2 regions of the Enterobacter kobei genome follow, and region 1 is predicted to be linked to the other one. Evidence: predicted binding sites of a transcription regulator. Region 1 holds the regulator's gene; the other holds the start of a gene.
What was found. Region 1 encodes sigma-54, which starts transcription at its own class of promoters, with help from an activator protein. Its sites were predicted from a motif close to GTTGGCACANNTTTCGCTNT; they were not measured.

Region 1 (3,415 bases):
CAGCTGGACAGCAACATTACCGGCGACAAGATCACCTATCTGGTGAAAGAGCAAAAAATGCAGGCCTCCAGCGAGAAAGGCAAACGCGTAACCACCGTGCTGGTTCCGTCTCAGCTGCAGGATAAAGGCAAGGGTCAGGCCCCGGCACAGAAGAAGAGTAACTAATTCGTTATGGCAACATTAACTGCAAAAAATCTCGCGAAGGCCTATAAGGGCCGCCGTGTCGTAGAAGATGTCAGTCTGACCGTCAACTCCGGCGAAATTGTGGGCCTGCTTGGCCCTAACGGTGCGGGTAAAACCACCACCTTCTACATGGTGGTTGGCATTGTCCCGCGTGATGCCGGCAACATCATCATCGATGATGAAGACATCAGCCTGCTGCCACTGCACGCGCGCGCGCGTCGTGGCATCGGCTATCTGCCGCAGGAAGCCTCTATTTTCCGCCGCCTGAGCGTCTTTGATAACCTGATGGCGGTTCTGCAAATTCGTGACGACCTGACCAGCGAACAGCGTCAGGATCGCGCCAACGAGCTGATGGAAGAGTTTCACATCGAGCACCTGCGCGACAGCCTGGGTCAGGCATTGTCCGGCGGTGAACGCCGTCGTGTTGAGATTGCGCGCGCGCTGGCTGCAAACCCTAAATTTATCCTTCTGGATGAACCGTTTGCCGGTGTTGACCCAATCTCCGTCATCGACATTAAACGTATCATTGAGCATCTGCGTGACAGCGGGCTTGGCGTGCTGATCACCGACCACAACGTGCGTGAAACGCTTGCCGTCTGTGAGCGCGCGTACATTGTGAGCCAGGGCAATCTGATCGCCCACGGTACGCCGCAGCAGATCCTCGAAAACGATCATGTTAAGCGCGTCTATCTTGGGGAAGACTTCAGACTCTGATAGGGTAGAGGTAACGTAACGCCGAACCGGAGAAAAATGCTCTGAACATGAAGCAAGGTTTGCAATTAAGGCTCAGCCAACAACTGGCGATGACGCCGCAGTTACAGCAGGCAATTCGTCTGTTGCAACTGTCCACCTTAGAACTCCAGCAGGAGCTCCAGCAAGCGCTGGACAGCAATCCCCTGCTGGAGCAAGCCGATCTTCATGATGAGGTAGATACACAGCAGTCCCAGGATACAGAATCGCTCGATACCGCAGATGCACTCGAACAAAAAGAGATGCCGGACGAGCTTCCTCTGGATGCCAGCTGGGATGAAATTTATACCGCCGGCACCCCTTCCGGTACGCGTGCAGACTACCAGGACGATGAGCTGCCGGTTTATCAGGGCGAAACCACCCAGTCGCTGCAGGATTACCTGATGTGGCAGGTGGAGCTGACCCCGTTCTCCGATACCGATCGTGCCATTGCCACCTCCATTGTCGACGCCGTTGATGACACCGGCTATCTGACCGTCACGCTGGACGACATTCTGGAGAGCATGGGCGATGAAGAGATTGAGCTGGAAGAGATTGAAGCCGTTCTGAAACGTATTCAGCGTTTCGATCCCGTAGGCGTGGCAGCGAAAGATCTGCGCGACTGCCTGCTGATCCAGCTTTCTCAGTTCAGCAAAGAGACGCCATGGCTCGACGAAGCACGCTTAATCATCAGCGATCATCTGGATCTTCTCGCTAACCACGACTTTCGTAGCCTGATGCGCGTTACGCGCCTCAAAGAAGAGGTGCTGAAAGAGGCGGTGAATCTGATTCAGTCGCTCGATCCGCGGCCTGGTCAGTCGATCCAGACCAGTGAACCCGAGTACGTGATCCCGGACGTGCTGGTCAGAAAACATAACGACCGCTGGGTCGTTGAACTGAACTCTGACAGCATCCCTCGCCTGCAAATCAACCAGCAGTACGCCTCCATGTGCACCAGCGCGCGCAACGACGCCGATAATCAATATATTCGTAGCAACCTTCAGGAAGCGCGATGGTTGATCAAGAGTCTGGAGAGCCGAAATGATACCCTGCTTCGCGTGAGCCGCTGTATCGTCGAACAGCAGCAGGCATTCTTTGAGCAGGGCGAAGAATATATGAAACCGATGGTACTGGCGGATATCGCTCAGGCCGTCGAGATGCATGAATCAACCATTTCCCGCGTCACCACGCAGAAGTATCTGCACAGTCCGCGCGGTATTTTTGAGCTTAAGTATTTCTTCTCCAGCCACGTGAGTACCGAGGGCGGCGGCGAAGCGTCGTCAACGGCGATTCGCGCACTGGTGAAGAAGTTGATCGCCGCGGAGAACCCCGCGAAGCCACTGAGTGACAGTAAGTTAACCACCATGCTGTCCGATCAGGGTATTATGGTGGCACGTCGTACTGTTGCGAAGTATCGAGAGTCTTTATCCATTCCGCCGTCAAACCAGCGTAAACAACTGGTCTGACACAACCGATAAGGAAGACACTATGCAGCTCAATATCACAGGACACAATGTCGAGATTACTGAGGCCTTACGTGATTTTGTGAACGCTAAGTTCGCGAAACTCGAGCAGTATTTCGAAAGGATCAACCAGGTCTACGTTGTGTTGAAAGTGGAGAAAGTGACTCATATCTCGGATGCGACCCTGCATGTAAACGGGGGTGAACTCCATGCCAGTGCGGAAGGGCAAGACATGTACGCTGCTATCGACGGCTTGATTGATAAGCTTGCGCGACAGCTCAATAAACATAAAGATAAACTGAAACAACACTAATTGTCCGGGCAGTTAACGGGTGCAGGACGGCCTGTTGTGAAAAACAACAGGCCATTTGTACAGTTAGCGCTTAGGTGAAATTATGATGAACAACGATTCCGCTCTTCAACTGAGCAATGTCCTTAACCAGGAATGTACCCGCAGTGCCGTTCACTGCCAGAGCAAAAAACGTGCGCTGGAGATCATCAGTGAACTGGCTGCAAAACAGCTGGGCCTGCCGCCGCAGGTGGTGTTCGAAGCGATCCTGACCCGTGAAAAGATGGGCAGTACCGGTATCGGCAACGGCATCGCGATCCCGCACGGCAAACTGGAAGAGGACACCCTGCGTGCCGTCGGTGTGTTTGTGCAACTGGAAACGCCAATTGCCTTTGATGCCATTGATAATCAGCCCGTCGATCTCCTCTTCGCGCTGCTGGTTCCTGCCGACCAGACCAAAACCCATCTACACACGCTTTCGCTGGTCGCTAAACGTCTGGCCGATAAAACCATCTGCCGTCGACTGCGCTCAGCCCAAAGTGATGAAGAGCTTTATCAGATTATCACTGAAGCAGAAGGCAATCAGGATGACGCGTAACCAGGAGATGGCCTTCACATCTGTTGTCCTGAGGAGAAACGGAACATGGTGCTGATGATTGTCAGCGGTCGTTCAGGGTCGGGGAAATCCGTTGCCCTGCGCGCGCTGGAAGACATGGGTTTTTACTGCGTAGATAACCTGCCGGTGGTGTTA
Region 2 (3,415 bases), 1.6 Mb from region 1:
GGTTATGCGTTATACGCATTCTCACCGTGGCTGTTCACATCCAGACCTTCGCGCTCCTGCTCTTCCGGTACGCGCAGACCCACAGTCATGTCCGCCAGCTTGTAGCCAATAAAAGCGACAACGGCAGACCACACCACGGTGATAGCAATACTTTCCAGCTGCACCAGTACCTGATGAACCATAGTGACACCTTCTGCATAGCCCACGCCACCCAGCGATTTCGCGGCGAAGATACCGGTCATGATACAGCCGACGATGCCGCACACACCGTGCACCCCAAATACATCGCAAGGGTCATCAACGCGCAGCACGCGTTTCAGTGCCGTTACGCCCCACAGACCTGCAAGACCTGCAACCAAACCTACCAGCAGCGCACCACCGACACCCACATAACCACAGGCAGGCGTGATACCGACCAGGCCCGCGATTGCGCCAGAACAGGCACCCAGCAGGGAAGGTTTACCGCGCACCGCCCACTCACCGAAGACCCAGGAGAGGATCGCACCGGCTGTGGCCACGACGGTGTTCACGAAGGCCAGCGCGGCGATTTCGTTTGCTGCGCTTGCAGACCCGGCGTTGAAGCCAAACCAGCCAAAGTAGAGGATCGCGGTACCGGTAAAGACCATCGGCAGGTTGTGCGGTTTGAACGCTTCTTTACCGAAGCCCACGCGTTTACCGATCAGGTATGCGCCAACCAGACCCGCTACCGCGGCGTTGATATGTACGACGGTACCGCCCGCGAAGTCCAGCGCGCCGTGCGTTGCCAGCAGACCGCCGCCCCAGACCATGTGCGCAATCGGCACATAGGAGAGCGTCAGCCAGACCACCACAAAGATCAGAACGGCAGAGAAACGTATACGCTCGGCCAGTGCGCCTACAATCAGCCCGACGGTGATGCAGGCGAACGAGCCCTGGAACGCAACGTGAATATACTGGTAGAAACTGCCCATCAGCGCGGTCAGCTCAATATTTTTCAGCATCACCCAGTCAAAGTTACCGAAGAAGGCGTTGCCGGTGCCAAAGGCCAGAGAGTAACCGTAAACTACCCACAGCACGCAGACCAGTGCGAAGGTCACGGCTACCTGGGTCAGCATGGAGAGAACGTTTTTGCCACGGATCAGACCGCCGTAGAACAGGGCAATCCCCGGAATTGACATGAACAGCACCAGCGCGGTGCTGATCATCATAAAGGCGTTATCGGCTTTATCTGCCACCGCAGGGGCAGCCAGCGCGAGGCCCGGCAGCAGTGCCAGCGAACCCAGACCCGTTTTAAGTGTTGCTATCTTCATTTTCTCGATCCCTATCACTGTGTGCCAGGAGTTACTTACAGTGCCGCTTCGTCAGATTCGCCGGTACGAATGCGAATGACGCGCTGCAGTTCGGCAACGAAAATTTTGCCGTCGCCAATTTTGCCTGTGTAGGCCGCTTTGCTAATGACATCAATGACTTCATCAAGCTGATCGTCAGCAATCGCGACATCAATTTTTACTTTTGGCAGAAAGTTAACGCTGTATTCCGCCCCGCGGTAAAGCTCGGCATGACCCTTCTGACGACCAAAGCCTTTCACTTCGGTGACAGTCAGTCCCTGAATACCCATGGAAGACAACGCTTCACGCACGTCTTCGAGTTTGAATGGTTTGATTACAACCGTAACCAGCTTCATAGATCCCCTCCAGTCAGAATTCGGTAATGGCCGCAGCTTACGCAGAAGGTATTGCAAGGGGTGTGCCAGAAATGAAAACCAGAAGGAACTGCGGTGCAAAGAGCGCTACACGGCCTTGATAAACGAACCGGTGAAAAAAAACGCACCATGCCGGTGCAGGGTGCGTTTCCGTTTTGCACCAACAGGAATGACTGTTAGCGCGTCGCCGCATTTTGGTGCATCAGGCGCTCAGCGATTCTTCCTCACGCACGCTTGCCGCCAGCTCTTCGCCTGCCAGCTGAAGCTGATACATCTGCCAGTAACGTCCCTTGGCTTCCAGCAGTTCACGGTGCGTACCCCGTTCAACGGCCTGGCCGCGATGTAGCACCAGAATGGTATCGGCATCAACGATGGTGGAAAGACGGTGGGCAATCACCACCAGCGTCGTATGGTCACGCACGGCCGACAGCGCCTGCTGGATGGCCTGCTCGGTACCGGAGTCAATACTGGCTGTCGCTTCATCCAGAATCAGAACCTGCGGCGTTTCAATCAGCACCCGCGCCAGGGCGAGGAGCTGTTTTTGCCCGACGGAGAGATTGTTCCCCTGCTCGCCCAGCTTAGTATTGATCCCCTCACTAAACCCGCGCGCCAGATCCGCCAGCTGCACTTTTTCCAGTACCTCCCAGACCTGCTCCTGCGTGTAGTCCCGCCCCAGGGTCACGTTCGCATAGAAGGTATCGGCCAGGACGACCGGATCCTGCTGCACCATCGCGACGCCTTTACGCAACACGTTGTGGCTAAGAGACGCGAGCGGACGTCCGTCGATCCGGATTTCACCGTGCGTAACCGGGTAGTAACCCATTAACAGGCTGGCGAGGGTGCTCTTACCGCTTCCCGTATGGCCCACCAGCGCCACGAAACCACGCGACGGAACATCAAGTGAGATATCCTGCAACACCAGCCGGTCTTCGCGATAGGCAAACGAGACATTATCAAAATCAATGGCACCGCTTTGCAAAGGCCGCTCATCGTTGCCGTAGGCCTGTCGCGGCCGGTCCATCAGCTCGAACACACGCTCACCGGCGACCACAGCCTGTTGCAGCATAGACTGCTGGGTGGTGAGCTCGATCAGCGGTTCGTTAAGGCGCCCCAGATAGCTAATAAAGGCGTACAGCACCCCCACTTCAATCGTACCGTTAGCGCTCAGCCCAAACAGCATCAGGAGACCGCAAAGCACCAGCGCAGAGAAAAGGCTCAGCAGCGGACGCAGCAGAAAACCGTCAAGCCGCAGCGTCTGCATGCGTGCCATATAGTGCGAGCGGCTGGCTTCGCCCATCCGTTCACCAAAGCGCGCCTGCTGGCGGAACTGCTGGATAACGCTCATGCCGTTGATGACTTCGTTGAAGCCATCGTTGATGTCGGCCAGATAGGCTCGTACACGACGCACGATTGGCGTGCTGTAGCGCTGGTAGATGACCATGACGATCAGCACCGCCGGGAAGATCGTGATCGCCACCAGCGCCATGCGCCAGTCGAGACTGAACATTGCCACCAGCATCGCACCAATCAGCGCCGCGCTGCGGAGCACCGTCGCCACCACGGTGACGTACAGATCGCGGATCACCTCGGTATCGTTGGTTACCCGGGAGATAACCTGCCCGACCGGCTGAATATCAAACTCGCTGAGCGGCTGGCGAAGCGCGGCGTCCATTACATCCGTACGCAACTGCTGAACGACACCGACGGCTGCGCGGTTAAACAGCAGCGACTGCG

Region 2: the regulator sigma-54 is predicted to act here: its motif matches at 1,714-1,733, upstream of glnK (P-II family nitrogen regulator).

Annotation. Positions count from the first base shown of each region.
Region 1 is NZ_CP017181.1:4,311,901-4,315,315, forward strand. Features, by position in the region: gene lptA (lipopolysaccharide ABC transporter substrate-binding protein LptA) at 1-165, shown strand, start outside; gene lptB (LPS export ABC transporter ATP-binding protein) at 172-897, shown strand; gene rpoN (RNA polymerase factor sigma-54) at 945-2,378, shown strand; gene hpf (ribosome hibernation promoting factor) at 2,401-2,688, shown strand; gene ptsN (PTS IIA-like nitrogen regulatory protein PtsN) at 2,771-3,262, shown strand; gene rapZ (RNase adapter RapZ) at 3,308-3,415, shown strand, end outside.
Region 2 is NZ_CP017181.1:1,064,405-1,067,819, reverse strand. Features, by position in the region: gene amtB (ammonium transporter AmtB) at 3-1,289, opposite strand; gene glnK (P-II family nitrogen regulator) at 1,325-1,663, opposite strand; gene BFV64_RS05025 (SmdB family multidrug efflux ABC transporter permease/ATP-binding protein) at 1,884-3,415, opposite strand, start outside.